4 regions of the Pectobacterium sp. A5351 genome follow, and region 3 is predicted to be linked to each of the others. Evidence: predicted binding sites of a transcription regulator. Region 3 holds the regulator's gene; each other region holds the start of a gene.

Evidence for each region. Region 3 encodes PurR, which represses purine synthesis genes. Its sites were predicted from a motif close to CANGCAAACGTTTGCNTG; they were not measured.
Region 1: purH (bifunctional phosphoribosylaminoimidazolecarboxamide formyltransferase/IMP cyclohydrolase) is a predicted target of PurR. The motif match lies at 2,364-2,381, and genes of this name have one in related genera.
Region 2: pyrD (quinone-dependent dihydroorotate dehydrogenase) is a predicted target of PurR. The motif match lies at 5,364-5,381, and genes of this name have one in related genera.
Region 4: guaB (IMP dehydrogenase) is a predicted target of PurR. The motif match lies at 6,362-6,379, and genes of this name have one in related genera.

Annotation. Positions count from the first base shown of each region.
Region 1 covers NZ_CP116477.1:241,228-248,892, forward strand. Annotated here, with positions in the region: gene purD (phosphoribosylamine--glycine ligase) at 1-613, opposite strand, end outside; gene purH (bifunctional phosphoribosylaminoimidazolecarboxamide formyltransferase/IMP cyclohydrolase) at 632-2,221, opposite strand; rRNA gene O1Q74_RS01130 (16S ribosomal RNA) at 2,826-4,367, shown strand; tRNA gene O1Q74_RS01135 (tRNA-Ile) at 4,441-4,517, shown strand; tRNA gene O1Q74_RS01140 (tRNA-Ala) at 4,560-4,635, shown strand; rRNA gene O1Q74_RS01145 (23S ribosomal RNA) at 4,837-7,665, shown strand, end outside.
Region 2 covers NZ_CP116477.1:2,411,314-2,418,978, forward strand. Annotated here, with positions in the region: gene rlmKL (bifunctional 23S rRNA (guanine(2069)-N(7))-methyltransferase RlmK/23S rRNA (guanine(2445)-N(2))-methyltransferase RlmL) at 1-1,761, opposite strand, end outside; gene O1Q74_RS11280 (YcbX family protein) at 2,005-3,108, shown strand; gene O1Q74_RS11285 (cell division protein ZapC) at 3,289-3,876, opposite strand; gene pyrD (quinone-dependent dihydroorotate dehydrogenase) at 4,078-5,088, opposite strand; gene pepN (aminopeptidase N) at 5,457-7,665, opposite strand, start outside.
Region 3 covers NZ_CP116477.1:1,906,253-1,913,917, reverse strand. Annotated here, with positions in the region: gene O1Q74_RS09115 (C40 family peptidase) at 1-840, shown strand, start outside; gene cydH (cytochrome bd-I oxidase subunit CydH) at 915-1,004, opposite strand; gene purR (HTH-type transcriptional repressor PurR) at 1,382-2,407, shown strand; partial or broken gene O1Q74_RS09100 (cyclopropane-fatty-acyl-phospholipid synthase) at 2,613-2,935, shown strand; gene O1Q74_RS09095 (riboflavin synthase subunit alpha) at 3,133-3,768, opposite strand; gene O1Q74_RS09090 (MATE family efflux transporter) at 4,017-5,390, shown strand; tRNA gene O1Q74_RS09085 (tRNA-Val) at 5,745-5,821, shown strand; gene katG (catalase/peroxidase HPI) at 5,933-7,665, opposite strand, start outside.
Region 4 covers NZ_CP116477.1:1,220,449-1,228,113, forward strand. Annotated here, with positions in the region: gene der (ribosome biogenesis GTPase Der) at 1-498, shown strand, start outside; partial or broken gene O1Q74_RS05775 (AEC family transporter) at 586-741, shown strand; gene O1Q74_RS05780 (IS4 family transposase) at 755-2,083, opposite strand; partial or broken gene O1Q74_RS05785 (AEC family transporter) at 2,167-2,982, shown strand; gene O1Q74_RS05790 (zinc ribbon domain-containing protein) at 3,027-3,251, shown strand; gene O1Q74_RS05795 (protealysin inhibitor emfourin) at 3,261-3,605, opposite strand; gene O1Q74_RS05800 (M4 family metallopeptidase) at 3,602-4,645, opposite strand; gene xseA (exodeoxyribonuclease VII large subunit) at 4,875-6,269, opposite strand; gene guaB (IMP dehydrogenase) at 6,441-7,665, shown strand, end outside.

The sequences.
Region 1 (7,665 bases), 1.7 Mb from region 3:
TCTTGCCATCCACCATCACGATAAAGCTGGCTTCTTCGCCATCAAGGAATTCTTCCACCACGATACGGTGTCCGGCATCGCCGAATGCATTCCCCGCCAGCATATCCTGAATGGCGTTTTCCGCTTCCTGCAACGTCATGGCGACAATCACACCCTTGCCAGCGGCTAATCCATCTGCCTTGATGACGATAGGCGCACCTTTGCTGCGTACGTAGGCCAGTGCAGGTTCAACTTCGGTGAAGTTCTGGTATTCCGCTGTCGGGATGCGGTGGCGTGCCAGAAAATCTTTAGTGAAGGCTTTAGAACCTTCTAACTGTGCTGCGCCCTGTTTTGGGCCAAAGATTTTTAGACCCGCGTGCTGAAATGCATCGACAACACCGAGAACTAACGGTGTTTCTGGGCCAACGATGGTTAAATCGATGTGGTTTTCCTGCGCAAAAGTGACTAACGCTGGAATGTCGGTTGCGGCGATATCGACATTGGTCAGCGCTGGCTCAAGCGCGGTGCCGGCATTTCCCGGAGCGACATAAACGTGTTTTGCCAGCGGTGACTGTGCGGCTTTCCAGGCCAGCGCGTGCTCGCGTCCGCCATTACCAATGATTAAAATGTTCATTTCGGTCAAGCTCCAGAATTAATGGCGGAAATGGCGCATGTCGGTAAAAATCATCGCAATGCCGTGTTCGTTGGCGGCGGCAATGACTTCATCATCGCGAATGGATCCGCCTGGTTGGATCACACAGGTAATACCAACGGCAGCGGCAGCATCAATACCATCACGGAATGGGAAGAACGCATCAGATGCCATCGCGGAGCCTTTTACCTCCAGCCCTTCATCACCCGCTTTGATTCCGGCGATTTTTGCTGAATAAACACGGCTCATCTGACCGGCACCTATTCCGATGGTTATATTGTCGCGTGCGTACACAATCGCATTGGATTTGACGAATTTAGCCACTTTCCAGCAGAAGAGGGCGTCGCGTAATTCCTGTTCGCTTGGCTGACGTTCGGTCACGACACGCAGCTGAGACGCATCGACCATGCCCAGATCGCGATCCTGTACCAGCAAACCGCCGTTGACGCGTTTGAAATCCAGACCAGCAACACGTTGCTGCCAACTGCCACAGGTCAGGACGCGTACGTTTTGTTTGGCAGCGGTCACCTTCAATGCGGCCTCGCTGGCGGATGGCGCAATAATCACTTCGACAAACTGACGGCTGATAATGGCCTGCGCCGTTTCTTCATCCAGTTCACGGTTGAAAGCGATAATGCCGCCGAATGCCGATGTTGGGTCGGTTTTATAGGCGCGTTCGTAGGCATCAAGGATTGAACCGCCGATTGCTACGCCACACGGATTCGCATGTTTAACGATAACGCAGGCCGGTTCGGCAAATTCTTTCACGCACTCCAGCGCCGCATCGGTATCGGCGATGTTGTTATAAGACAGCGCCTTTCCTTGTAACTGCGTAGAGGTCGCGACAGAAGCCTCGCTAATATTCTCTTCTATATAGAAGGCGGCTTGCTGATGGCTGTTCTCGCCGTAGCGCATGTCCTGCTTTTTGATGTAGTTCAGGTTCAACGTGCGTGGGAAGCTACCTGATGGTTTATCGGTTTCACCGTGGTAAGGCGGAACCAGTGCGCCAAAGTAGTTGGCAATCATGCTGTCGTACGCGGCAGTGTGTTCGAAGGCTTTGATCGCTAAATCGAAACGGGTTTCGTAGGTCAGCGAACCGTCGTTGGCGTCGATTTCATTAATGATGGCGCTGTAGTCGCTGCTCTTGACTACGATAGCCACATCCTTATGGTTTTTTGCTGCGGAGCGAACCATCGTAGGGCCACCGATATCGATATTCTCGACGGCGTCTTCTAATGTGCAGTTCTCACGAGCCACGGTCTGGGCAAACGGATACAGATTCACAACAACGATATCGATCGGCTTGATGTCGTGCTGCGTCATGATCGCATCATCTTGACCGCGACGTCCCAAAATACCGCCGTGTACTTTCGGGTGCAGAGTCTTTACACGCCCATCCATCATTTCCGGGAAGCCAGTGTAGTCAGAGACTTCAGTCACCGGCAAGCCAGCATCAGCCAGCAAACGTGCGGTTCCTCCGGTTGAAAGGAGCTCGACACCACGGTGGGACAGAGCTTGAGCAAATTCGACAATACCTGCTTTGTCAGAAACGCTGAGCAGAGCGCGGCGAATTGGACGGCGTTGTTGCATGATGATGTTATCCCCTGGATTTGGGTAGTCAGTAAAGAACGGTATGTGAATATCGTCTTTGTCAGAGCAATAGTTGCGGAATAAAGAGAAATATTCAGTTAGCGTTCGCAAAAATACGACGATCTTGAATGGGGTGAATTGTAGCGAAAACGTTTGCGTGATGCTCGTCAATTTTTGAGTAGAATGCTTTCTGTGGATAAGTTTGTGCAAAAATAGGTATAAAGCGGGGTTTTGCTGTGGAATGCAGCAAACAAACATTTTTCTTTAAAATACCTATTGCGGCCTGCCGAGAAGTCCCTATAATGCGCCTCCACTGACACGGCAACAGCGCAAACGCAGTTGTGATGACAGGAAAAAGATTTCATAAAGCAGTCAGCAATGACTTGACTTTAAAGCGGATTAGCATAGTATATGCGACCCGCGCCACGAGAGATTGTGGCACTGCTCTTTAACAATTTAATCAGACAATCTGTGTGGGCACTCACAAGACCGTATCTTAACGATATAAAAAGTCTTGAAGAGTGAACAACAGTAAATTCATTACGAATAAACAGTTTTAATTCTTTGAGCATCGCTGACGAGTTCAGCAAATCAAACAAATCTTAAATTGAAGAGTTTGATCATGGCTCAGATTGAACGCTGGCGGCAGGCCTAACACATGCAAGTCGGGCGGTAGCACAGAGGAGCTTGCTCCTTGGGTGACGAGCGGCGGACGGGTGAGTAATGTCTGGGAAACTGCCTGATGGAGGGGGATAACTACTGGAAACGGTAGCTAATACCGCATAACGTCTTCGGACCAAAGCGGGGGACCTTCGGGCCTCGCGCCATCAGATGTGCCCAGATGGGATTAGCTGGTAGGTGAGGTAATGGCTCACCTAGGCGACGATCCCTAGCTGGTCTGAGAGGATGACCAGCCACACTGGAACTGAGACACGGTCCAGACTCCTACGGGAGGCAGCAGTGGGGAATATTGCACAATGGGCGCAAGCCTGATGCAGCCATGCCGCGTGTGTGAAGAAGGCCTTCGGGTTGTAAAGCACTTTCAGCGGGGAGGAAGGCGGTGAGGTTAATAACCTCATCGATTGACGTTACCCGCAGAAGAAGCACCGGCTAACTCCGTGCCAGCAGCCGCGGTAATACGGAGGGTGCAAGCGTTAATCGGAATGACTGGGCGTAAAGCGCACGCAGGCGGTTTGTTAAGTCAGATGTGAAATCCCCGAGCTTAACTTGGGAACTGCATTTGAAACTGGCAAGCTAGAGTCTTGTAGAGGGGGGTAGAATTCCAGGTGTAGCGGTGAAATGCGTAGAGATCTGGAGGAATACCGGTGGCGAAGGCGGCCCCCTGGACAAAGACTGACGCTCAGGTGCGAAAGCGTGGGGAGCAAACAGGATTAGATACCCTGGTAGTCCACGCTGTAAACGATGTCGATTTGGAGGTTGTGCCCTTGAGGCGTGGCTTCCGGAGCTAACGCGTTAAATCGACCGCCTGGGGAGTACGGCCGCAAGGTTAAAACTCAAATGAATTGACGGGGGCCCGCACAAGCGGTGGAGCATGTGGTTTAATTCGATGCAACGCGAAGAACCTTACCTACTCTTGACATCCACAGAATTCGGTAGAGATACCTTAGTGCCTTCGGGAACTGTGAGACAGGTGCTGCATGGCTGTCGTCAGCTCGTGTTGTGAAATGTTGGGTTAAGTCCCGCAACGAGCGCAACCCTTATCCTTTGTTGCCAGCGGTTAGGCCGGGAACTCAAAGGAGACTGCCAGTGATAAACTGGAGGAAGGTGGGGATGACGTCAAGTCATCATGGCCCTTACGAGTAGGGCTACACACGTGCTACAATGGCGTATACAAAGAGAAGCGACCTCGCGAGAGCAAGCGGACCTCATAAAGTACGTCGTAGTCCGGATTGGAGTCTGCAACTCGACTCCATGAAGTCGGAATCGCTAGTAATCGTAGATCAGAATGCTACGGTGAATACGTTCCCGGGCCTTGTACACACCGCCCGTCACACCATGGGAGTGGGTTGCAAAAGAAGTAGGTAGCTTAACCTTCGGGAGGGCGCTTACCACTTTGTGATTCATGACTGGGGTGAAGTCGTAACAAGGTAACCGTAGGGGAACCTGCGGTTGGATCACCTCCTTACCAAGAAGATGTGCGTTGAGTGAAGTGCTCACACAGATTGTCTGATGAAAATAACGAGCAGAAATACCTTAATAGGCTTGTAGCTCAGGTGGTTAGAGCGCACCCCTGATAAGGGTGAGGTCGGTGGTTCAAGTCCACTCAGGCCTACCAACTCTTCCGTGAGTGGTATATAAGGTATCTGTAAGCAACGATGGGGCTATAGCTCAGCTGGGAGAGCGCCTGCTTTGCACGCAGGAGGTCTGCGGTTCGATCCCGCATAGCTCCACCATTAAAAAGACTTCAGAGCGTATTGGAAACAGTATGCTGCGAAGTATTTTGCTCTTTAACAATCTGGAACAAGCTGAAAATTGAAACATGACAGCTGAACATGCATGACTGCCTTCGGGTGAGTTGTGATGAATCAGTCTGTCAATGAGTCTCTCAAATAATCGCAGCGCGAATGTGTCTTCAAGACACCTTCGGGTTGTGAGGTTAAGCGACTAAGCGTACACGGTGGATGCCTAGGCAGTCAGAGGCGATGAAGGGCGTGCTAATCTGCGATAAGCGTCGGTAAGCTGATATGAAGCGTTATACCCGACGATACCCGAATGGGGAAACCCAGTGTGTTTCGACACACTATCATGACATGAATCCATAGTGTCATGAGGCGAACCGGGGGAACTGAAACATCTCAGTACCCCGAGGAAAAGAAATCAACCGAGATTCCCCCAGTAGCGGCGAGCGAACGGGGAGGAGCCCAGAACCTGAATCAGTTTGTGTGTGAGTGGAAGCGTCTGGAAAGTCGCACAGTAAAGGGTGATAGTCCCGTACACAAAAATGCACAAGTTGTGAGTTCGATGAGTAGGGCGGGACACGTGACATCCTGTCTGAATATGGGGGGACCATCCTCCAAGGCTAAATACTCCTGACTGACCGATAGTGAACCAGTACCGTGAGGGAAAGGCGAAAAGAACCCCGGCGAGGGGAGTGAAATAGAACCTGAAACCGTGTACGTACAAGCAGTGGGAGCCTACTTGTTAGGTGACTGCGTACCTTTTGTATAATGGGTCAGCGACTTATATTCTGTAGCAAGGTTAACCGAATAGGGGAGCCGCAGGGAAACCGAGTCTTAACTGGGCGTTAAGTTGCAGGGTATAGACCCGAAACCCGGTGATCTAGCCATGGGCAGGTTGAAGGTTGGGTAACACTAACTGGAGGACCGAACCGACTAATGTTGAAAAATTAGCGGATGACTTGTGGCTGGGGGTGAAAGGCCAATCAAACCGGGAGATAGCTGGTTCTCCCCGAAAGCTATTTAGGTAGCGCCTCGTGAATTCATCTTCGGGGGTAGAGCACTGTTTCGGCTAGGGGGTCATCCCGACTTACCAACCCGATGCAAACTACGAATACCGAAGAATGTTATCACGGGAGACACACGGCGGGTGCTAACGTTCGTCGTGAAGAGGGAAACAACCCAGACCGCCAGCTAAGGTCCCAAAGTCATGGTTAAGTGGGAAACGATGTGGGAAGGCACAGACAGCCAGGATGTTGGCTTAGAAGCAGCCATCATTTAAAGAAAGCGTAATAGCTCACTGGTCGAGTCGGCCTGCGCGGAAGATGTAACGGGGCTAAACCATGCACCGAAGCTGCGGCAGCGACACTCAGGTGTTGTTGGGTAGGGGAGCGTTCTGTAAGCCTGCGAAGGTGTCCTGTGAGGGGTGCTGGAGGTATCAGAAGTGCGAATGCTGACATAAGTAACGATAATGCGGGTGAAAAACCCGCACGCCGGAAGACCAAGGGTTCCTGTCCAACGTTAATCGGGGCAGGGTGAGTCGACCCCTAAGGCGAGGCTGAAAAGCGTAGTCGATGGGAAACAGGTTAATATTCCTGTACTGGGTGTTACTGCGAAGGGGGGACGGAGAAAGCTAGGTTATCCGGGCGACGGTTGTCCCGGTTTAAGCGTGAAGGTGGGTGACTTTGGTAAATCCGGGTCATCATTAACACTGAGGCGTGATGACGAGTCACTACGGTGATGAAGTAACTGATGCTACGCTTCCAGGAAAAGCCTCTAAGCTCCAGGTAACACCGAATCGTACCCCAAACCGACACAGGTGGTCAGGTAGAGAATACTCAGGCGCTTGAGAGAACTCGGGTGAAGGAACTAGGCAAAATGGTGCCGTAACTTCGGGAGAAGGCACGCTGGTGTAAGGTGAAGTCCCTCGCGGATGGAGCTGAGACCAGTCGAAGATACCAGCTGGCTGCAACTGTTTAATAAAAACACAGCACTGTGCAAACACGAAAGTGGACGTATACGGTGTGACGCCTGCCCGGTGCCGGAAGGTTAATTGATGGGGTCAGCCGCAAGGCGAAGCTCTTGATCGAAGCCCCGGTAAACGGCGGCCGTAACTATAACGGTCCTAAGGTAGCGAAATTCCTTGTCGGGTAAGTTCCGACCTGCACGAATGGCGTAATGATGGCCAGGCTGTCTCCACCCGAGACTCAGTGAAATTGAACTCGCTGTGAAGATGCAGTGTACCCGCGGCAAGACGGAAAGACCCCGTGAACCTTTACTATAGCTTGACACTGAACCTTGAGCCTTGATGTGTAGGATAGGTGGGAGGCTTTGAAGCGTGGACGCCAGTCTGCGTGGAGCCGACCTTGAAATACCACCCTTTAATGTTTGATGTTCTAACGTGGGCCCGTAATCCGGGTTGCGGACAGTGTCTGGTGGGTAGTTTGACTGGGGCGGTCTCCTCCCAAAGCGTAACGGAGGAGCACGAAGGTTAGCTAATCCTGGTCGGACATCAGGAGGTTAGTGCAAAGGCATAAGCTAGCTTGACTGCGAGAGTGACAGCTCGAGCAGGTGCGAAAGCAGGTCTTAGTGATCCGGTGGTTCTGAATGGAAGGGCCATCGCTCAACGGATAAAAGGTACTCCGGGGATAACAGGCTGATACCGCCCAAGAGTTCATATCGACGGCGGTGTTTGGCACCTCGATGTCGGCTCATCACATCCTGGGGCTGAAGTAGGTCCCAAGGGTATGGCTGTTCGCCATTTAAAGTGGTACGCGAGCTGGGTTTAGAACGTCGTGAGACAGTTCGGTCCCTATCTGCCGTGGGCGTTGGAAGATTGAGAGGGGTTGCTCCTAGTACGAGAGGACCGGAGTGAACGCACCACTGGTGTACGGGTTGTGATGCCAATTGCATTGCCCGGTAGCTAAGTGCGGAAGAGATAACCGCTGAAAGCATCTAAGCGGGAAACTTGCCTCGAGATGAGTCTTCCCTGGGTACTTGATACCCCTGAAGGGCCGTTGAAGACGA
Region 2 (7,665 bases), 510 kb from region 3:
TCCGGTCAGGCCATTCACCCGCAGGTTTTTCTCCGCCCATTCCAGATAGGTGCGTGACATATCGACAGTGGTCGTTGAACGTGCGCCGCCCAATCCGGCGTGTACGCTCGCCGTGCCGGTGTAGGCAAACAGATTGAGAAAATCTCTGCCACGGCTCATCTCACCCAGCATTTTGCGGGCGATACGGTGATCGAGGAACAAACCGGTATCGAGGTAATCGGTCAGGTTGACCCACAGCTTGGCGCCAAACTCTTCCATCAGCAGGAAGTCGCCTTTCTGCGCCAGCTTCTCATACTGGTTTTTGCCTTTCTGACGTTCACGCGTTTTCAGCACCAATCGGTTTGACGGCAATTCCAGCACGCTCAGCGTCGCATTAATAACATCAAACAGGCGCTGACGGGCTTTTTGCGCATCAACGGTTTTCGGTGGCGCATATTCCTGTACAACCACCCAACTGCCGTAGCGGTCGACCGCCACATTATATTCAGGCAGATCGGCATCATAGATGCGATAGCATTCAATCCCCTGCTGACCCGCCCATTTCTCCAGCTTGCGCAGGTTCTTACGCAGGCGGTTGGCAAAATCTTCCGCGATTTGCCCTGAGGATGCACTTTGCGTTTCTGCCAGTTGATAATTTTTCTGTACGCAGTCTAACGGGCCGTTTTTCGCCTTGAATTGGCGCTCGGCACGCAGTTGCAGACAGCTCAGCAGCTCCGGCGACGCACTGAACAGCGAGAGCTGCCAGCCGCCAAAATCACTTTTCATCTTACGGCCCAGCATATTATGCAGGGCAATCAGCGCAGGTTCACTTTCCAGACGCTCACCGTAAGGCGGGTTACTGATGACCGTACCTTTAGAGCCTTCCGGCAACGGATTCTGGAGCTGTGCTGCATCTTTTACACCGAAATAAATCAGTTCAGCCACGCCTGCACGACGTGCATTGGCTTTAGCGATATCAATCACCCGGCGGTCATTATCCGATCCGAAGAAACGTGAGGTCGTTGCCTGCAAGCCTTGACGGGCGCGCACTTGTGCTTCCGCCGTCACCTCGCGCCAGAGTTCGGCGTCGTGTTTTAACCAGGCATTAAATCCCCAGTGCGTACGGTGTAAACCGGGTGCGCGATCGGCGGCCATCATCGCCGCTTCGATCAGCAACGTCCCGGAACCACACATCGGGTCGACCAGCGGCGTGCCATTTTGCCAGCCGGAACGTAACACAATTGCCGCCGCCAGATTTTCTTTCAGCGGTGCCAGTCCCGCCAGATCGCGGTAGCCACGTTGATGTAACCCTTCGCCGCTTAAATCCAGCGAGACACTCGCTGTATCACGCTGTAAAAAAACGTTAATACGAATATCCGGTTGCTGCTTTGCCACATCGGGCCGCTGTCCGGTTTTGCGCGTAAAGCTATCCACAATCGCATCTTTGACTTTTAACGCGCCGTACTGGCTGTTGCGGATATCTTCATTGGTGCCGGTAAAATGGACGGCAAAGGTTTTATCGATGCTGAAAACCGTTGACCAGTCAATCGCCTGCACGCCCAGATACAAATCCAGGTCGCTGTGTACCTTGAATTCATTCAACGGTAGCAGAATGCGCGACGCCAGACGGCTCCACAGCAGGCTCTGGTACATCAGGCGGTTATCACCCTCAAAATGGACACCACCCTGCACCACTGTACAGGACTGCGCACCCAATGATTCGAGTTCGCTTTTTAATAACTCTTCCAGTCCCCGCGCCGTGCTGGCAAACAAAGCATTCATGTCGTCACTATCACCAAAATATGTAAAAACGAACTATACCCTAAATAATTCACGTTGCGTGAAGGCGACAACCGCATGAATCCCCAGGAGCTTACATAAGTAAGTGACTGGGGTGAGTAAGGGCGGTCAACGCACAAGCAGCTTGAAGTATGACGGGTATAGAAAAAGAAATTGAGGCGCATTATAGCTAATCCGAGACGCTTGTCATAAAGTTGCCGTTTTACTTTGGCGAGGAACAGGTCAGTGATTGGCGTAACGCGGCTTTATATTCATCCGGTAAAATCAATGCGAGGGCTACAACTGTCCCACGCGATGGCGTCTGTCAGCGGGTTGGCGAACGATCGTGCCTTCATGATTACCGAACTTGATGGAACCTTTATTACCGCTCGCCAGTATCCACAAATGGTGTTGTTTACACCGGCGCTGCTGCCGGACGGGCTGTTTATTGCCGCGCCGGATGGCCAAACCGCCACCATACGTTTTGCCGACTTCACCGCAGCACCGCAGCCGACAGAGGTGTGGGGAACGCACTTTACGGCACTCGTCGCTCCTGATTCCATCAATGTCTGGTTAAGCCACTATTTTCAGCGCGCCGTCCAGCTGCGCTGGGTGGGCAATGAACCGTCGCGACGGGTTAAGCATTATCCAGAAGTGCCTTTGGCATTTGCTGACGGCTATCCGTTTCTGTTAATCAATGACGCCTCATTTCAGGCGTTACGCCAGCGTTGCCCCGCCGGCATTAAAATCGAGCAATTTCGCCCCAATCTGGTGGTGACAGGCGCAGACGTCTTTGCCGAAGATAGCTGGAAGACCATTCGTATTGGCGAGGTTATTTTTGACGTCGTCAAACCCTGTAGCCGCTGTATTTTCACCACCGTCAGCATCGAACGTGGCCGTAAGCACCCTTCAGGAGAACCGCTGGCAACACTGCAATCGTTTCGTACTGCCGAGAACGGCGACGTTGATTTTGGGCAAAATCTGGTCGCCAGAAATACGGGCATCATTCGTGTGGGCGACACATTGGAAGTCTTAGCGACCAAACCCCCGCGTCCTTATGGCTCCGGCCAGGTAGTCGAAAGCCTTGTCGTTCCCGAAAAAAGCGAACAGGCCGTCACCATCCACTATCAGGGAAAATCGTTACAAGGGAACAATCAGCAGATTTTACTGGAACAGTTGGAACAACAGGGTATTCGAATCCCCTATTCTTGTCGGGCAGGACTATGCGGTTGCTGTAAATTGACGCTGGTCAGCGGAGAAGTTTCCGCACTGAAGCAAAGTGCCATCAGGGAAAACGGCGAGATTCTTAGCTGTAGCTGTATTCCTCAGAGTGACGTTCATTTGCAATAGCCAAAGAAAAAATAGCGTACATGCAGCTTGAAGTATGACAAACCTATACCCTAAATAATTCGAGTTGCAGGAAGGCGGCAAGGGAAGGAATCCCGATGAGCTTACTCAGGTAAGTGATTCGGGTGAGTGAGCGCAGCCAACGCACATGCAGCTTGAAGTATGACGGGGATATGACGGGGTTTAGACGACCTTGGCATACTCAAATGCCGACGTGCCTTCACCCAATGTGGTTTCCCACTCAGCGCTATTCTGCACAGCGGCAGGCATTAATCTGTCGTGCATGATTTTTATGGCATCACCCAACCCCATCGTCTTCCCATTTAATGACAACTGCTCTTGCGCCAGCAAACAGAGACAGGCTTTATCTCCTGCTTCCGCCACCAGGAAACAGGCCGTTTCATGGGTCTCAGTGAGCTGTACCTGCACAATATCCCCCGCCTGCGGCGAATGGGGCACAGCAGCCGGCTGTTGGATGAAATGCCAGCTTTTCGGCATTAACGGCTTGAGGAATCGGGTCGCCACCAGCGCGTTCAAAACTAATTCGCCTTGAAGGTCGCGGTGCAGCGCCGCTTTCTGACATTTGTCGTTATAGGTAAAAAATAACGCGGCGTCGTCAACGCAGAAGGCACATTCATTGAAAGCATCCGGCGTTAACATTTTAGAGGGAAAACGAGAACGGAATAACATGCCGTTAGCCAGATCCAACATCAGGCGATCGTGTTCGGTATCAAAATACCAGCGCCAGTTATCGTCAGGTTTTAACTTCATATTATTTACCCTTCGTCTTTACAGTAGAAATATCAGAAATGGCTGATTGTGTTTTCTTACACTTCATTAAGTGTTCATCGACATAAACGTCGCGGTAAGAAAATCAGACATCGGTTGATAGATTATTTACGCAAACGGATAAAATATAGACTAGCTGGGGGGATAAATAAACCCCCAGCTAAAAATGAAAGGAATTTCAGATTAAATATGTGTAACGATATCTTTAATCAGACGAGGGCCGTGGAAAATAAAGCCCGAATATATCTGCACCAGCGATGCGCCAGCCGCCATTTTTTCACGTGCGGCGACCAAAGAATCAATTCCGCCAACGCCAATAATCGGTAGACGTCCCGCTAATTCCTGTGACAAACGACGGATAATTTCCGTGCTGCTGGTCTGCAATGGACGTCCACTTAATCCGCCTGTCTGCCCGCAGTGGTTTAATCCCTGAATCAGTTTTCTATCGAGCGTGGTATTCGTGGCAATCACACCATCGATGTTATGACGAACCAGACTATCGGCAATTTGGATCAATTCTTCCTCAGAAAGATCCGGCGCGATCTTTACCGCTACAGGGACATACTTCTGATGTTTCTCTTTTAATTCTGCCTGCTTGTTCTTTATTGCCAGCAAAAGATCGTCCAGTGCTTCACCATATTGCAGGCTGCGTAACCCCGGCGTATTGGGTGACGAAATATTGATCGCGATATAGCCAGCGTGGGCATAAACCTTATCCATGCAGATCAAATAATCGTCTTTACCTTGCTCAACCGGCGTATCTTTATTCTTGCCAATGTTGATCCCTAATACACCGCCAAAGCGTGTTTGCTTTACATTCTCAACCAGATAATCTACGCCTTTATTATTGAAACCCATCCGGTTGATCAACCCTTCCGCTTCTACTACGCGGAATAATCTCGGTTTATCATTACCGGATTGTGGACGCGGCGTGACCGTCCCCACTTCAATAAAACCAAACCCCATTGCGCCTAATGCATCAATACATTCGCCGTCTTTATCTAATCCCGCCGCCAGACCGAGTGGGTTTTTAAAAGATAACCCCATGCAGGTAACTGGTTTAGTTGGAACAGATTGACGGACGAGAAATTCAAAAGGCGTGTTGGTAATACGACGTAATTGTTGGAAGGTCAGCTCATGCGCACGCTCTGGATCGAGCTGAAACAGGGCTTTTTTGATAACGGGATAGAACATATTGTCTCCTGAGATCCCTATCGCAAAGGTATCTTGCCTACGCTGAAAGTAAGCAATCGTGGATTAGCGCTTGATAATAACGTTACGTCACGCTGTGGTAAGGGATAGATCGTAAAGACGCTGCAAGTACATCCCTGTAAGCTCGAGCCGCGCCATCCCTGGCGCGGACGCTTTACTCTTCTATCCCCAACCACCGTTATCATTCCGCAGAAAATAATCGTCACAATCTAAGATTATGAATTCACGGGCGGTGATGGTAATTCCATCTTTGCGGAAAGTAAAACGTTTGCGGAAGTGAGAAATGGCATAAGAGAGAATGCCACACGCGGCAGGATACCGCGTGTGGCTGGGCTAATCGCGTGGCAGGATTAGTCTTGCAGTGCCTTGCTGATCTTCTCGAACAGATCGCCAGACAGGTTTTCCAGCGTCTTCAGTTGCTCCAGCGCCTGACGCATTTGCGCCTGACGTTTGGCATCATAACGTTTCAGGCGGATCAACGGTTCGATCACGCGAGCCGCGACCTGCGGATTGCGGGTGTTCAGATCGCTCAGAATCTCCGTCAGGAAGCGATAGCCGCTACCGTCTTCGGCATGGAAAGCCGACGGATTAGCGGCCGCAAACGCCCCCACCAACGAACGCAGGCGGTTAGGGTTATTCAGGCTGAATGAACGGTGTTGCAACAGTTCACGCACGCGGGTCAGCACATCGGCTGCCGGGCTGGTGGCTTGCAGCACAAACCATTTATCCATGACCAAACCATCCTGATGCCAGCGGTTATCAAACTGCGTCAGCAATTCATCACGCACCGGCAACTGTGCCTCAACCGCCGCCGACAGCGCCGCCAGCGAATCGGTCATGTTATCCGCCTGACGAAACTGCGCCTGTACCAGTTTATCTGCCAGCGCGTCATCGCTGAATGCCAGATAATGCAGGCAGACGTTGCGCAGCGCGCGTTTACCCATATCCGCATGTTCGATGCGATACTGTGGCGCCTGATTCGCGTGGTATACCGCCAGCCACTCATCCGCCATCTCTTTCGCCATCGTATGCGTCATGCTGTCGCGTACGGCAGCGATCGCCGTCGGATCGATGATATCAAACAGCTCAGCAATCTCGTTTTCGCTCGGCAATGTCAGAATCTGAGAAGCCAGCATCGGATCCAGTTTGTCGTCCAGCAACACGCCACGGAAAGCATCGACAAAATGCATCGGCACGGAAAGCGGCTGTTTCTGCTGAAAGCGTGAAACGTTCAGGCGGATATAGTTGGCCAACAAGCTCTGTGCCGCATCCCAACGAGAGAACGCATTGCTCGCATGACGCATCAGGAACGTCAGTTGTTCATCGCTCCAGGCATAGTTCAGTTTTACTGGCGCAGAAAATTCACGTAATAAAGAAGGAATTGGGCGGCAAGGTACCTGATCGAAAATGAACGTCTGTTCGGATTCGGTCACATTGAGTACCGACGCCAGCAGTTGGCCGTCTTTCTGTAACGGAATCACCTGCCCTTGCGGATCGTACAGTTCGATATCCAGCGGAATGTGCAGTGGCAGTTTGGGTTGTTTGTCGGCACCGACTGGCGTCGTCTGGCTCACGCTCAGCAGATATTGTTGTGTCTGCGGATCGTAATCATCACGCACGGTCAGCACCGGCGTGCCAGACTGGCTATACCAACGACGGAACTGGGTAAGATCGACACCGGAGGCGTCTTCCATCGCCTGCACGAAATCATCACAGGTCGCCGCGCTGCCATCGTGACGTTCAAAATACAGACGAATGCCGGCCTGGAAGCCTTCTTCACCTAATAAGGTGTGCATCATGCGGATCACTTCCGATCCCTTTTCATAGACCGTCAGCGTATAGAAGTTATTCATCTCGATCACCTGATCGGGACGAATCGGATGGGACATCGGGCTGGCATCTTCGGCGAACTGCGCACCGCGCATCACACGTACGTTATCGATACGGTTCACCGGGCGCGACCCCAGGTCAGAGCTGAATTCCTGATCGCGGAACACCGTCAACCCTTCTTTCAGGCTAAGCTGGAACCAGTCGCGGCAAGTCACGCGGTTACCCGTCCAGTTATGGAAATATTCATGGCCGATCACCGCTTCAATGTTCAGATAATCTTTATCCGTCGCGGTTTCTGCCTTGGCCAGCACGTATTTAGAGTTGAATACGTTCAGCCCTTTATTCTCCATCGCCCCCATGTTGAAGAAATCAACGGCGACGATCATATAAATGTCGAGATCGTATTCCAGACCGAAACGCTCTTCGTCCCACTTCATCGCATTTTGTAACGAGGTCATCGCCCAGCCAGCGCGATCGAGGTTGCCACGGTCAACATACAACTCCAGCGCAACATCACGGCCAGAACGTGTCGTGAAACGATCCTGAAGGACATCAAAATCGCCAGCAACCAGTGCGAACAGGTAAGCTGGTTTCGGGAACGGATCCTGCCACTCAATCCAGTGGCGGCCGCCTTCCAGCTCCCCTTGCGCCATGCGGTTGCCGTTAGAGAGTAAATAAGGATAGCGTGCTTTATCCGCCGTAATGCGCGTAGTGAATTTTGCCAGCACA
Region 3 (7,665 bases):
ATTACTCTTTTTATATTATTTTTCAGCAATCTGTCCCTGAACGTCGTTCAGGCTGCGCCGCATACTCCGCATTCTGCGCCAAAGAAAAACACTGTTGAAGAAACCAATAAGAAAAGCCGTCAAACAAAAGGTAATGCGAAATCACCGACACCGATCAAAAGCAAAAAACCAGAACCCAGCGTAGCTAACACGAAAACCAAACCCCGCAGCGCGAACAAACCGACAGAAAAAAAGCCGTCACGGACGCAAAGCAGCACACCCGCGCTAGTGAAAAAAAATCTCAAAAAGCTAAAGCCTGAAGAAGAGAAACAGACAACCGCACAGGCCAGAGTCAAAAGCGGGCTGAAGAAAACGGCGATCAAGGGAAAAACGGAGAAAAATCCGGCCCCTACTGAAAAAGGCATGGCGCTGAGCGCGGCGCATAAAAAGCGTTATCAGCATGCCAAAACGACAGCAATGAATAAGTTGATGAGCCAGATAGGCAAGCCTTACCACTGGGGCGGCTCATCCCCCTTTACCGGATTCGACTGTAGCGGACTGGTCTATTACGCGTACAAAGATGTCGTTAAGATCCAGATTCCACGCACGGCTAACGAAATGTATCACCTGCGTGATGCCGCTCCGATTAAAAAGAGCGAACTAGAAAGTGGCGATCTGGTCTTCTTCCGCATCAATAATCGCGGCGCAGCCGATCACGTCGGGGTTTATCTGGGAGAAGGAAAATTTATCCAGTCGCCTCGTACCGGTTCAGATATTCGTATCAGCAAGCTGAATGAAGATTATTGGCAGGAGCACTACGTTGGCGCGCGTCGCGTGGTAACACCGCAGACCATTCGTTGAGAAACAGATTCAGACACGTTTTATGCAATATAAACGTGTCTGAATACCGAAAACCACACAGAGACATCGTTCGGTTAGTTCAGCACCGCAACAAAACTGAACACAATGATCATCGCCAATGCGCCAAGCGTTGTCAGCAAAGACATCTTCAGATCGGTATCCATAAATCACTCCTTATTAACGAACAAATTTTATCTGAAAGAGGAAACTGCCCTTTACAGCGAACCCATTCAGGCGGTTAAAACCACAAACAATAGGGTTATTACGATTCTTTCATAATTTTAGTGAAAAATCTCGGACCAATGCATCACTAATAGTATAAATTAGCCCTTTCCCTTTCATGATAAATCGGACACAATCCGCTGTTTATGAAAGCGCTGCGTATCGGTCGAAAAACGTCAACCCAGATCCCTTCGGTATAACATTCGGCATTCTCCTTCTGAAATCCTGTTTTTTAGCTTAGAAGAAGAACTTTAAACGTAGGCAAACGATTAACAATATACTTACGTCTGTAACAGGTAAGTTCAGGAGTCATTTTTAGATGGCAACGATTAAAGATGTGGCAAAACGTGCTGGTGTTTCCACCACAACCGTATCGCACGTGATCAATAAAACACGTTTCGTCGCCGAAGAGACTAAGGCAGCCGTCAGGGCGGCAATCAAAGAATTGCACTATTCGCCCAGCGCCGTCGCCCGCAGCCTCAAAGTTAATCACACTAAATCAATCGGTTTGCTGGCCACATCCAGCGAGGCTCCCTATTTCGCCGAGATCATCGAAGCCGTCGAAAATAGCTGCTATGCCAAAGGCTACACGCTGGTACTGTGTAATTCGCATAACGACATCGGTAAACAGCGCGCTTATCTCTCCATGCTGGCGCAAAAACGCGTCGACGGTCTCCTGGTGATGTGTGCCGAATATCCACCTGAGTTGTTGGCGATGCTGGAAGATTATCGCAGCATCCCGATGGTCGTGATGGACTGGGGACAGATGCACAGCGATTTTACCGATACGATTATCGATAACGCCTTTGAAGGCGGCTATATGGCAGGCCGCTACCTGATCGAACGCGGTCATCGGGATATCGGTGCCATCCCCGGTATTCAGGAACGCAACACCGGCAGCGGGCGCTACCTCGGCTTTTTAAAAGCGTTGAAGGAAGCAGATATCACCGTACGCGAAGAGTGGGTAGTTCAGGGCGATTTCGAGCCGGAATCCGGTTATAAAGCCATGCATCAGATTCTCGCGCAGAAACAGCGACCAACGGCCGTATTCTGTGGTGGCGATATCATGGCGATGGGTGCCATCTGCGCGGCAGACGAACTGGGTCTGCGCGTGCCGCAGGATATTTCGGTGATCGGTTATGACAACGTGCGCCACGCGCGTTTCTTTACGCCGGCGCTGACCACCATTCATCAGCCGAAAGAGCGTCTGGGGCAGTCCGCCTTCGCGATGTTGCTGGATCGCATTACCAGTAAGCGGGAAGATGCGCACGTCATTGAAGTCCATCCGACGTTAATTGAACGCCGCTCTGTGGCAGACGGCCCTTACCTCGATTATCGCCGCTAAGCGCGGCGACACGATACAGATAACTTTTTTATTCCAGCCAGTTCTCCTCTCTGCTTCAGCCAATTTTCTTGTATGCTGGCTGAAGTGGTTCTAAATTTAATACCGCGTTTCATTTTCTCTGGTGACAGCCGATACGTCGGCTGCGATAAGTGCTGCCCAGGTATGTTTTACGATACTTTTACACGTAAAAAGTTAAGGAGACATGATGGGGTTACCTTATACAGAAGAATGCGCGCCCTGGTTCCACATCGTGCAGAACATGTTGGATGTAGCAGATATCACCATCAACGGCCCCGTTCTTTTGACATCCGCGTAACCCATCCCGGCTTTTTTAAGCGTGTTCTGCGTGAAGGATCGCTGGGACTGGGAGAAAGCTACATGGACGGGTGGTGGGAATGTGAACGACTGGATATCTTTTCCCATCGTGTCCTGCTCGCGAGGTTGGAGGCGAAACTGCCCCGCCGTCTGCACGATCTCACACGGGTCGCCCTCTCCCGTATCATGAATCCGCAATCCCGTAGACGTGCTCCCTGTCCGTTCCCGCCGGATGTTCAGCTACTACCTTAACCTTTGTGCCGGAGCCTTCCGATCAAGAACCCTCCAGCTCTGGCAAGTGGTGTTCAGTCTGGATGGGGTCGACGGAGGATTACGCGTTCCACGCTGACAGAAAAGAAAAAACCGGACGAGGCTGTTCGTCCGGTTTACAAGAACAGATAACGCAGAAATTACTCTTCTTTGCTTAGGTCGCTTGCCTGCTTGCTGGCCAACACGCGCTCAACCGTATCCACTACGGCCTGTGTCTGCGGATCGATTTCAATATTGATGCGATGCCCCAGACGTTTCTGCCCCAGCGTAGTACGGTTCAACGTTTCGGGAATTAAATACACGCAGAAGCGCCCGCGAGTCACTTCCCCTACCGTCAGGCTGATACCATCAATCCCGACGAAACCTTTATGCAGCACATATTTCATCAGCGCTTCATCTGCCAGACGGAACCAAATCTGATGGTTATTCTCTGAAACCTGAATCTTCACCACTTCCGCCGTACACATGATGTGACCCGACATGACGTGTCCACCGATCTCGTCACCGAATTTTGCGGCACGCTCAATATTCACGACATCGCCTTCATGAATATCGCCCAGATTCGTTAATCGCAGCGTTTCCTTCATGAGATCAAAACTGACACGATCGCCGTCAATAGCGGTTACCGTCAGACAGCAACCGTTGTGCGCCACCGAAGCACCGGGCACAAGCCCTGGCAACAGGTCGGGCGGGAGTTGGACAACGTGGATGCGAAAGTTAGATTTTTCTTCAATCGACACCACCGACGCAGTGCCCTGAACAATACCGGTAAACATGCGGTTTGCCTCTTAAAAACAAAGAAATGACTTTGTGCAGTGTGCCCGATATTCCACGGAAAACCAAACCGGAATACGGTACGTCAGACGTTATCGAAACCGCTGCGTAACAAAAAGAATATATTCTCTTTCGAGCTGGTTTACTTTTATTAAATCGTTACAATAACGTTCTCGTTTTATTCTTGACGTTTTTCATATCCAGAGTATTCACCCCGCTAGCAAAATTAAGTCATTCAAGGAAGGTATCCGTGCAACAGTATCTGACAGAAGCGCGTAAATTATCAGCGCTTGCTGTTCCTGTCATTATTGCGCAAGTGTCCCAAACGTCGATGGGTGTCGTTGACACCGTCATGGCTGGCGCTTATAGCGCCACCGATATGGCCGCCGTTGCTGTAGGAACGTCAATCTGGCTACCTGCCATTCTTTTTGGTCACGGTCTGCTGTTGGCGCTGACGCCCGTTGTCGCACAGCTTAACGGTTCTGGCCGACGCGATCGCATCTCGCATCAGGTGCGACAAGCTTTTTTCCTGGCCGCTATTATTTCTGTCTTTACGATGCTGGTGCTGTATCAAGGGGAATATGCCATTAACCTGATGAGCGACGATTCGCCGGAACTGGCGGCGAAAGCCATTGGCTACCTGCATGCGCTGCTGTGGGGCGTACCTGGCTATCTGTTCTATCAGGTTTTGCGCTGCCAGTGCGAAGGGCTATCCAAAACCTACCCCGGCATGATGATTGGATTCATCGGGTTGCTAATCAATATCCCGATCAACTATGTCTTTATCCACGGTAAATTTGGCATGCCCGAACTGGGCGGTGTAGGCTGCGGCGTCGCTACCGCATCGGTTTACTGGATCATGATGCTGTTGATGATGGCCTACACCCGACGCGCCTCTTGGCTACGCGATATCCGGCGGCATCGTCCGGCATTCCGCCCAGACGTTGCCGTACTCAAGCGCCTCTTTGGTCTCGGTTTACCTATCGCGTTGGCGCTGCTTTTCGAGGTCACGCTGTTTGCCGTAGTGGCGCTGTTGGTGTTACCGCTGGGCGTCGTGGATGTGGCCGGTCACCAGATCGCGCTGAATTTCAGTTCGCTGATGTTCGTCCTTCCGCTGTCGGTTGGCGTCGCCACCACCATTCGCGTCGGACATCGGTTAGGGGAAGGTTCGGTCGATAACGCCCGCATTGCCGCGCATACTGGCATCATGGCCGGCGTGGCGCTAGCCAGCTGTACGGCCATTTTCACCACGCTGCTGCGTGAGCCTATTGCGCTGCTCTACAATCAGGATCCACTGGTGGTGGCAATGGCGTCTCAGCTCATGCTGTTGGCGGCCGTTTATCAAATCTCCGATGCCGTTCAGGCTATCGGCAGTGGCGTATTACGCGGCTATAAAGATACCCGGTCGATTTTCTATATTACGCTCACAGCGTATTGGGTGCTGGGTCTGCCAAGCGGCTACCTGCTGGCCTTGACGGATATCGTCGTACCGCGCATGGGGCCTGCGGGCTTCTGGTGTGGTTTCATCATTGGCCTGACGGCAGCAGCCGTGATGATGGTAACGCGGATTCGTTTTCTTCAACGCCAGCCTGCCGCACAGATTTTAGGGCGCGCCGCTCGTTAGATAACGTTTATCCTGTCTTCTACCCTAAATAATTCAAGTTGCGTGACAAAACGTTAGCGTTTTGAACAACGCAAAGCGTTGGCCCTTTAGGGCAAGGCCCATTTATGAGCCTTGTAACGCGGCAATCGAGCGAATCCCCAGGAGCTTACACAAGTAAGCTCCTGGGGTGAGTAAGGGCAGCCAACGCACAAGCAGCTTGAAGTATGACGGGTATCGTCGAAAAAAACGACACAATGGACACAAGCACAGCAATCGCACTGGCAATAGCACAAAATTGCATTTTTCCTCTTGCCAGCTTTCTCCTTGCTCGCTATTATCCGCCGCGCTGTCAGACAGGCAGCGCGGCATCTCAATGCGTTCATAGCTCAGTTGGTTAGAGCACCACCTTGACATGGTGGGGGTCGTTGGTTCGAGTCCAATTGAACGCACCACTCTACTTTCACAATAGCTCCAATTACCTCGTTAATCCGTTGAATTTCTGTTAAAACTACACCAATGCTTTCCCAGCGACACCGACTTCGTCCCATTGGTATCCACACTATCTATTCTGTCAGATCGAAGCGATCCGCGTTCATCACTTTCACCCAGGCGGCAACAAAGTCATTCACAAACTTCTCTTTATTGTCGTCCTGTGCGTAAACCTCGGCGTAGGAACGCAGAATGGAGTTGGAACCAAAGACCAGATCCAGACGCGTCGCCGTCCATTTGACTTCATCCGTTTTACGATCGCGGATTTCATACAGGTCTTTACGGTAGGGCTTCCACGTGTATTTCATATCGGTCAGGTTGACGAAGAAATCATTCGTCAGCGCTCCCTCACGATCGGTGAATACACCGTGCTTCGTGCCACCATAGTTAGTGCCTAGTACGCGCAATCCACCAACCAACACCGTCATCTCATTCGCCGTTAACCCCATCAATTGGGTGCGATCGAGCATCAACTCTTCTGGGCTCACGGCATAATCGTTCTTCAACCAGTTGCGGTAGCCATCGTGGATCGGTTCGAGAACATCGAAAGACTCCGCATCGGTCAGGGCATCGGTGGTGTCACCACGCCCCGGCGCAAACGGCACAGTGATATTCACACCTGCGGCTTTCGCTGCTTTCTCAATCCCCACATTACCGGCCAGCACAATGGTATCGGCCACGCTGGCCCCGGTTACGGCCGCAATGCTTTCCAGCACGACTAATACACGCGCCAGACGCTCCGGTTCGTTCCCTACCCAGTCTTTCTGCGGAGCAAGACGAATACGCGCACCGTTGGCACCGCCACGCATATCAGAGCCACGGAACGTGCGGGCGCTATCCCAGGCGGTTGTCACCAATTCGCGAATGGACAGGCTACTTTCCGCAATGCGAGCCTTGACCACATCGACATCATAGTCGGTACGCCCTGCCGGAACCGGATCCTGCCACAGTAAATCTTCCTGCGGCACATCTGGACCAACGTAACGCGCTTTCGGCCCCATATCGCGGTGCGTCAGTTTGAACCACGCACGGGCAAACACCTCGGAGAAATAAGCCTGATCCTGATAGAAACGCTCGGAAATCTTGCGATATTCTGGGTCAACTTTCAGCGCCATGTCGGCATCGGTCATCATCGGGTTGTAACGGATAGACGGGTCTTCAACATCCACCGGTTTGTCTTCTTCTTTAATGCTGACAGGTTCCCACTGCCATGCGCCCGCCGGGCTCTTTTTCAGTTCCCATTCGTGATTCAACAACATCTGGAAGAAGCCGTTATCCCACTTCGTCGGATGCGTTGTCCAGGCACCTTCCAGCCCACTAGTGACGGTGTAGCGCCCTTTGCCCGTTCCAGTCGGGTTACTCCAACCAAAGCCTTGTTCTGCCACATCCGTACCTTCCGGTGCCGCCCCCAGCAGGCTGGCATCGCCATTACCGTGGGTTTTACCTACCGTGTGCCCACCCGCTGTCAGGGCAACAGTTTCTTCATCATTCATCGCCATACGGGCGAACGTTACGCGCATATCCTGCGCGGTACGCAGCGGATCGGGATTGCCATCGACACCTTCCGGGTTAACGTAAATCAGCCCCATCTGTACAGCAGCAAGCGGGTTTTCCAGCGTGGTACGATCGTCGCTGGCGTAGCGCCCGGTGCTCTTCGCCAGCCACTCTTTTTCGGACCCCCAGTAGATGTCTTTTTCCGGGTGCCAGATATCTTCACGCCCAAAAGCGAAGCCGAATGTTTTCAGCCCCATGGATTCGTACGCGATATTACCCGCCAGAATAATCAGGTCCGCCCAACTGAGTTTAT
Region 4 (7,665 bases), 690 kb from region 3:
CTGTCGCAGGAAGTACGTGAACAGGTGAAAGAGACGCTGGATCTACGCCTCGGCTTTATCGACTTTGCCCGTATTCACTTCATTTCCGCGCTACACGGTAGCGGCGTGGGTAACCTGTTTGAGTCCGTCACCGAAGCCTATGCATGCGCCACCCGTCGCGTGAGCACGGCAATGTTGACCCGTATCATGCAAATGGCATCAGACGATCACCAGCCGCCACTGGTGCGTGGCCGTCGCGTGAAGCTGAAATATGCGCACGCCGGTGGCTACAATCCACCGATTGTGGTGATCCACGGTAATCAGGTGAAAGACCTGCCGGATTCTTACAAGCGTTATCTGATGAACTACTATCGTCGTTCGCTGGATGTAATGGGCACGCCGATTCGTATTCAGTTTAAAGAAGGGGAAAACCCTTTTGCAGACAAGCGCAACACGCTGACACCAAACCAGTTACGCAAGCGTAAGCGTTTGATGTCACACATTAAAAAAGGTAAGTGATGTATTAACGGGGCGAATAGTGATATTCGCCCCGTTTTGTCATAGACGAAGCCTGCTTAACAAAACCAATAATCATCAAGGAAAGTCATGTCCTGGGAAACCTGGAGTTTTGCATTCAACGTCACGATGCCTAATGTGCTGATGTTGTTGATAGGTATTGCGCTACGCAAGCTCAACCTGCTGAATGATGCGTTTTGTGATACGGCAATGCGGGTGGTATTTAATCTTTCTCTTCCCTGTCTGTAATGCCAGTCAGTTAAGCAACTGACTGGCATTTTTTCTCAGCTTTTCGATATTTATAAGGTCTCTCTTTCACCACTCTCGGAAAGGCTCTTTCCCTTCTTATCGGCAGCTTCACCATCTGCCCCATACTTTCCAGATCTCGCAGTAGCTCAGGGATACGACCCGGCGATGCGCCCTGAAGCGTCATCAACATTCTCATGACCAGCCCGCAGGATTCTGAGAAGCTCAGCTGATTTGGCCAGTAACCTTTCAGTTGACTGGCCATTTTAATCATCTGATAACGCACCAGATTATACGCCAGCAGCACACCCCATAACTCCTGCTCCACAAGTTCCGGTTTTTTGCTTCTCAGTGTCAGTCTGCTCAGTTGCATTGTCTGTTTGATTTCACGGTAACCCAACTCGATTTCCCAACGGTGACTGTAAAGCTCAACCATTTCACCTCCCGGATAACGCATGCCATCGGTCATCGAGGTCAGTAACTGATAGGTTTTGCCTTTACGGCTATAGGTCAGTAATCGGGCTGTCACTTCTGTACTCAGTCCCGGCCATTTTTTGCGGGATTGTGGCGTCGTTTTCAACTGTACCAGATGATCGCCTTTTCCCAGTTTCCGGACCTCCTCGTAACGGGTACCTTTCTTAAGCGGTATCATCCAGTGTCGGTGTTCTCCCGCACGCTTCCAGGCATTCAGTAACCCTAATGAGTAATACCCTTTATCGAGCAGCGTCAGCGTATTATCTGCGGTCTGGTCTATCAGTTGCTCAGCCAGGGTATATTCGCTGTCTTTCATCGTACCGAAGGCTGCGGCGGTTATCAGATGGCTGGTCAGCTCCATCTGACAGACCATTTTGACCTGCGGGTAGGGGCCAGGTTGGCCGCAGTAAGTCTGGCGCGGGAAGGCGGCATCATTTTCAGGTGTTTCCTGTGTGCGCCAGACGACGCCATCCATCGCCAGTAACGTCAATCCACACCAGTGAGGATGTGCCACAGCGTTGTGCCACAAGTGAGCAGTGTGCGTGAACACCCGTCGAACGGCATCACTTCCGAGTCGCTGGCGGGCCTGGATAACCGCGCTGGGAGCAACAAAGGGACGGTTACCGGGCAGCATAATATCCAGCCGATTGACAATCTGATGAAGCGGCTCCTTACGTTCAAGCGCCATGCCGACAATGCACCAGACCATCATTTCGAGAGGAAGACGGCGTTTACGCAGGGTGACCACGCCGGACTCAGCAAGGCAACGAGCAATAAGTTCTGGGTCAAGAAAGTCGCCAAGAGAAGTCAAAGGGTTACGGGTCGAGTCGTAACGTGAAACGAGGTCGATGGCCTGAGAAATACGCATAAAAAAATCCGGAAATGAAGAACATTTCCGGATTCTTACACAGCTATTGGATCGTTCAACTGATCCTTAACTGATCAGCATTACTTCCCTGTCTGCTGTTTTTTAGTGTTGCAGGCAATCACCAGTCTTTCGCGAGTCAGTGGCCGCTGGTGGTGTATGGCACGGTAGGGACATTGGCGACATTTCTGCTGTTGGAAATCGCAGCAGTGAAGTTGGTCAAGGATCCAAAGGAACGCGGCATCTTTGTGCAAGGTGGGTTCCGTTCGAATACCGGTGTAATGGGGCTGGCGTTTGCAATGAGCGCCTATGGCGATGAAGGCATCGCGATTGGCTCACTGTATTTGATGGTGACGGTCATTATGTTTAACGCTCTGTCTGTCATTACGCTGACGCGCAGCTTGCAGCGGCAATCACCTGAACAGAAGATTCCGGTAAGCCAATTGCTGCGGGGCATTGTGACCAATCCGCTGATTATCGGTCTGCTTCTTGGCGCGGCCTATGGGCAAAGCCAACTGCCGATGCCTGGCGTCATTAAGCAGACCGGTGGCTTTATTTCTTCAATGGCGCTGCCGCTGGCGCTGCTATGTGCCGGAGCCAGTCTGGAGTGGCGCAGTATGTTCCGTTCGTCCAATGTTGCCGTGCTGGCTTCGGTGGCGAAGATATTGGTGGTGCCGGGGTTGCTCACGTTGGGTGGATGGCTGGTTGGATTTCGCGGTGTTGAGCTGGGGATTATCTTTCTGTTTTCTTCAACGCCAACCGCAGCAGGTAGCTATGCCATGACTCGCGCGATGGGCGGAAACGCCACGCTGGCAGCGAATATTATCGGATTGACGACAGTTGGCGCGTTTTTCATGATTGCCATTGGGCTGTATGTGCTGCGTTCACTCGGTGTGATTTAACGTCTGACACCGTTCGTTATTGATAGCAAAATGGAGGAGAAAAGATGGATGCACATTGTCCTGATTGTCACCACGTGATGCTGTGGCAGCCTGATGGTTCATTCCGATGTGAAGAGTGCCAACAGCGTTATCTGCGTGAGACTGCGTGCCCTGAATGTAAGCGCTTGCTTCAGGAGCTGAAAGCCTGTGGGGCGGTGGATTACTTCTGCCAGCAGCACGGGATGATTTCCAAACGGCGGGTTGTGTTTAGCTATTTACCTGCTGATTAAGCCTATTGGCTACTCCTGTACGCCATTGCGCCACAGCTCGGTCAGCTCTGGTGGCGCGCGGTCTTCGGGGATCAGCAAAATGACATCGGCATACTGATTCTGCTGTGGGTGACGGTAGCTGATGTGGATACGGTAATAGAATTGGTCGCCACGACCTGGGCCATCTGGTTCGCCGGGTTCGCGAGCCTGAGGAAAGGCATTACGGACCGCATGACAAATGCGATCCCGTTCGGATGGCGGCACGCTGGCGAGCGCGAAGCGTCGCGGCCCCGCCAGCTTGGGGATCCAGGCGAATCCCCCTTCACGCGCCAGCTCAATGATGGCGTCCTCGTTGAGCTCCGGCAACGTCTTCATAAGAACTCCTGACGAACCTCCACGCCCACGGTTTCCCACGACTGCATGACGATGTCGGCAACGGTGTGGTTAAAACGCTTGGCGGCATGTTGAATGGTATGGCGCGCGAAAATCTCGAAGTCTGCATTTTGCGGCAGCGCTTTATCGCAGAGTGTGTCGTACCAGATGCGACCGGCTTTTTCCCAGGAATGCCCGCCCAGCGCGATGGATGTCAGATAGAATGCCCGGTTGGGAATGCCTGAGTTCAGGTGAACGCCGCCGTTGTCTTCGCGTGTGTTCACATATTCGCTCATATGAGAGGGCTGAGGATCGATACCCAACAATTCATCATCATACGCCGTGCCCGGCTGAGACATCGAGCGTAGCGCCATGCCGCGAATGCCGTCTGCCAGCAGTTCGGCACCGATGAGCCAATCGGCTTGCTCCGCGGTTTGACCTAAATGGTACTGTTTGACCATGGAACCAAAGACATCAGACAGCGATTCATTTAACGCACCGGACTGGCGGAAATAAATCAGTCCGGCTTCGTTTTCGGTAATGCCGTGAGTGAGTTCATGTGCGATCACATCAAGCGCAATCGTGAAGCGATTAAATATTTTGCCGTCACCATCCCCGAATACCATTTGTTGCCCGTTCCAGAAGGCGTTCTGGTAATCCTGACCATAATGCACCGTGCCCGTCAGAGACAGCCCCTCAGCGTCCAGCGAATTGCGTTGGAAAATCTTCCAGAAAAAATCATAGGTGATGCCCAGATAGTTGTAGGCTTCATCGACGGCGATATCACCGTTGCTGTGCTGGCCTTCCGCACGTACCTGCTTGCCGGGCAACTGTTGCTGCTGTTCGGCATCGTGGATGCTGCGATTAGCCTGTTCGGCGGGTAACTTCTCATGGGGTTCTGGCCGACGATTATGGCTGACCATTAATGACTGAACGTGCATCAGCGTTTGTTGCGCGCAGTGGCGCTGTTCGTCTGTGCCGTTTGCAATAATGCGATGCAAAATATAAGGGGGAATTACGCTACAAATCGGTCTGGACTTCATACCTCATCTCCTTGAAAACGCTCATCAGGGGTAACACAGACGATCAACAAAGTTCACTGTCTTGTCTCTAATCCGCTTCATCATGCAGAGGCCGGAACCCGTATGGTGAAAACGGTTAATATAAATTAGTGAACTGGAAATGAGTATAGTTCAGATACCGGGGGCAAGAATGGGGGTGCACCGTCGTTTTAGGATAAATCCCCATTCAACGCTTTTGATGACGAACGCCCTATTTTGGTGTCCGGGATGAGGATTTTCTCTGCTTTTTCATGGAGTCTGGATTCGGTGCCAGCGTCGTGACCTGACTTTCTACCCAGCCGTCCTGCAAACGGGTTTTCAGCGTTTCACCGGGGGTGATTTGTGTGACGTTTTTTAATACCTTACCGTCTGAGGCGGTGGTGACGTTATAGCCGCGTGCCAGCGTTGCTAGCGGACTTACGCTCTCCAGCCTTGAACTGGCGATACCCAGCTTCTGTTTGTTTTGATTTAACTGGCGTTCCACCGCGCTTTGCATTTGGTAGCTCAACTGCTGCAAACGCTGCTGCGCCCGATGAATACGGGCCTGCGGTTGTTGTTGCATCAGACGCTGTTGTAAGCGTTCACTTCGGCGTGAGGTCTGTCGAAGTTGCTGCTGCATGGCGTCATCCAGCCGCTGACGCAGTTTGACCAACTGTGCCTGCTGACGTGCCAGCCGCAACTGCGGGTGCTGCTGCTGTAAACGGTGGTGCAGACGGGTAAAGTCTCGGTTGCGCCGGGCAAGGTAATAATCCATCGCCATTTCCAGACGCTGACGCTGGGACTGTATCTGGCGCAATAGCTCCAGTTGGTTACGGCTCACTAACTCGGCAGCAGCGGACGGCGTGGGCGCGCGCAGGTCGCCGACGAAATCAGCGATGGTGACATCGGTTTCATGGCCGACGGCGCTGACGATAGGAATGTGGCTGGCGAAGATGGCACGAGCCACCCGTTCATCATTAAAGCTCCACAGATCTTCCAGCGAACCGCCGCCGCGCCCGACGATTAACACATCACACTCATCTCTCTGGTTAGCCAGCTCGATGGCGCGAACAATCTGTAGCGGCGCGTCCGCGCCTTGCACTGACGTGGGATACACGATCACCGGCAGCGACGGATCGCGGCGCTGCAATACCTGTAAAATATCGTGCAGGGCGGCACCGCTGGTTGACGTAATTACGCCGACCTGTCTGGCGGGAGAGGGGAGCACTTGCTTAAACTGCTGGTCGAACAGCCCTTCTGCGGTGAGTTTCTGCTTGAGCTGTTCAAACTGCTGCTGCAACAGACCGTCGCCGGCAGGCTGCATACTTTCCGCCAGCAACTGATAGTCGCCACGCGGTTCATACAGCGTAATGGTGGCGCGAATCAGTACCTGTTGGCCGTTTTGCGGACGGAACGTCACCCTGCGGTTGCTGGTGCGGAACATCGCGCAGCGCACCTGCGCACGCTCGTCTTTCAGCGTGAAATACCAGTGGCCGGATGAGGGCTGAGAGAGGTTGGAGATTTCGCCGGAGAGCCAAATCTGGCCCATTTCCATTTCCAACAGTTGTCTAACCGTCTGATTCAGGCGGCTAACGGTAAAAATTGCAGAGGAGGGAAATTGAGACATTGTGAGCCAGATCAAATTTTAAAACAGTCACTTAATTGATCGATACTACCTACCTGAAACAGGTAATCAAGCATTTTAGTAAAATAATGCTGGAGGCAACCGATTACGCTCTGTATAATGCCACGGCAATATTTTATCTATTCTTACATCCACCTTGGTGAGATATTGCCCATGCTACGTATCGCTAAAGAAGCACTGACGTTTGATGACGTCCTCCTGGTTCCCGCTCATTCTACTGTTCTGCCTAACACTGCCGATCTGTCCACGCAGTTGACGAAAAACATCCGCCTGAACATTCCTATGCTGTCCGCAGCGATGGATACCGTTACCGAATCTGGTCTGGCTATTGCGCTGGCGCAGGAAGGCGGTCTGGGCTTTATTCACAAAAATATGTCGATTGAGCGCCAGGCTGAAGAAGTGAGCCGCGTGAAAAAACACGAAAGCGGCGTTGTGGTTGATCCACAGACCGTGACTCCAGAAACGACGCTGCGTGAAATGAAAGATCTGACCGAGCGTAACGGCTTTGCTGGCTATCCTGTCGTGGCAAAAGACAACGAACTGGTCGGTATCATCACTGGTCGTGACGTGCGTTTTGTTACCGATCTCGAAAAACCGGTTAGCGCGTTCATGACGCCGAAAGAGCGTCTGGTCACTGTCAAAGAAGGCGAAGCGCGCGATATCGTGCTGCAAAAAATGCACGAAAAACGTGTCGAAAAAGCCTTGGTCGTTGACGACAAATTCCACCTGATCGGCATGATCACGGTAAAAGATTTCCAGAAAGCAGAACGTAAACCGAACGCCTGTAAAGACGAACACGGTCGTCTGCGCGTAGGCGCAGCGGTTGGCGCAGGTGCGGGTAACGAAGAGCGCGTTGATGCGTTGGTTGCCGCAGGCGTTGACGTTCTGCTGATCGACTCCTCACACGGCCATTCCGAAGGCGTATTGCAGCGTATTCGTGAAACGCGTGCGAAATACCCGAACCTCGAAATTATCGGCGGTAACGTCGCGACGGGCGCAGGTGCGAAAGCGCTGGTTGAAGCAGGCGTTAGTGCAGTCAAAGTGGGTATCGGCCCGGGCTCTATCTGTACGACGCGTATCGTGACTGGCGTAGGTGTACCGCAGATTACGGCGATCTCCGATGCGGTTGAAGCGCTGGAAGGCACGGGCATTCCGGTCATCGCCGACGGTGGTATCCGTTTCTCTGGCGACATCGCTAAAGCCATCGCCGCAGGCGCAGCCTGTGTCATGGTCGGTTCCATGCTGGCGGGTACGGAAGAATCCCCGGGCGAAATCGAACTGTATCAGGGGCGTTCATTCAAATCTTACCGCGGTATGGGGTCATTGGGTGCGATGTCCAAAGGTTCATCAGACCGTTACTTCCAGACCGATAACGCGG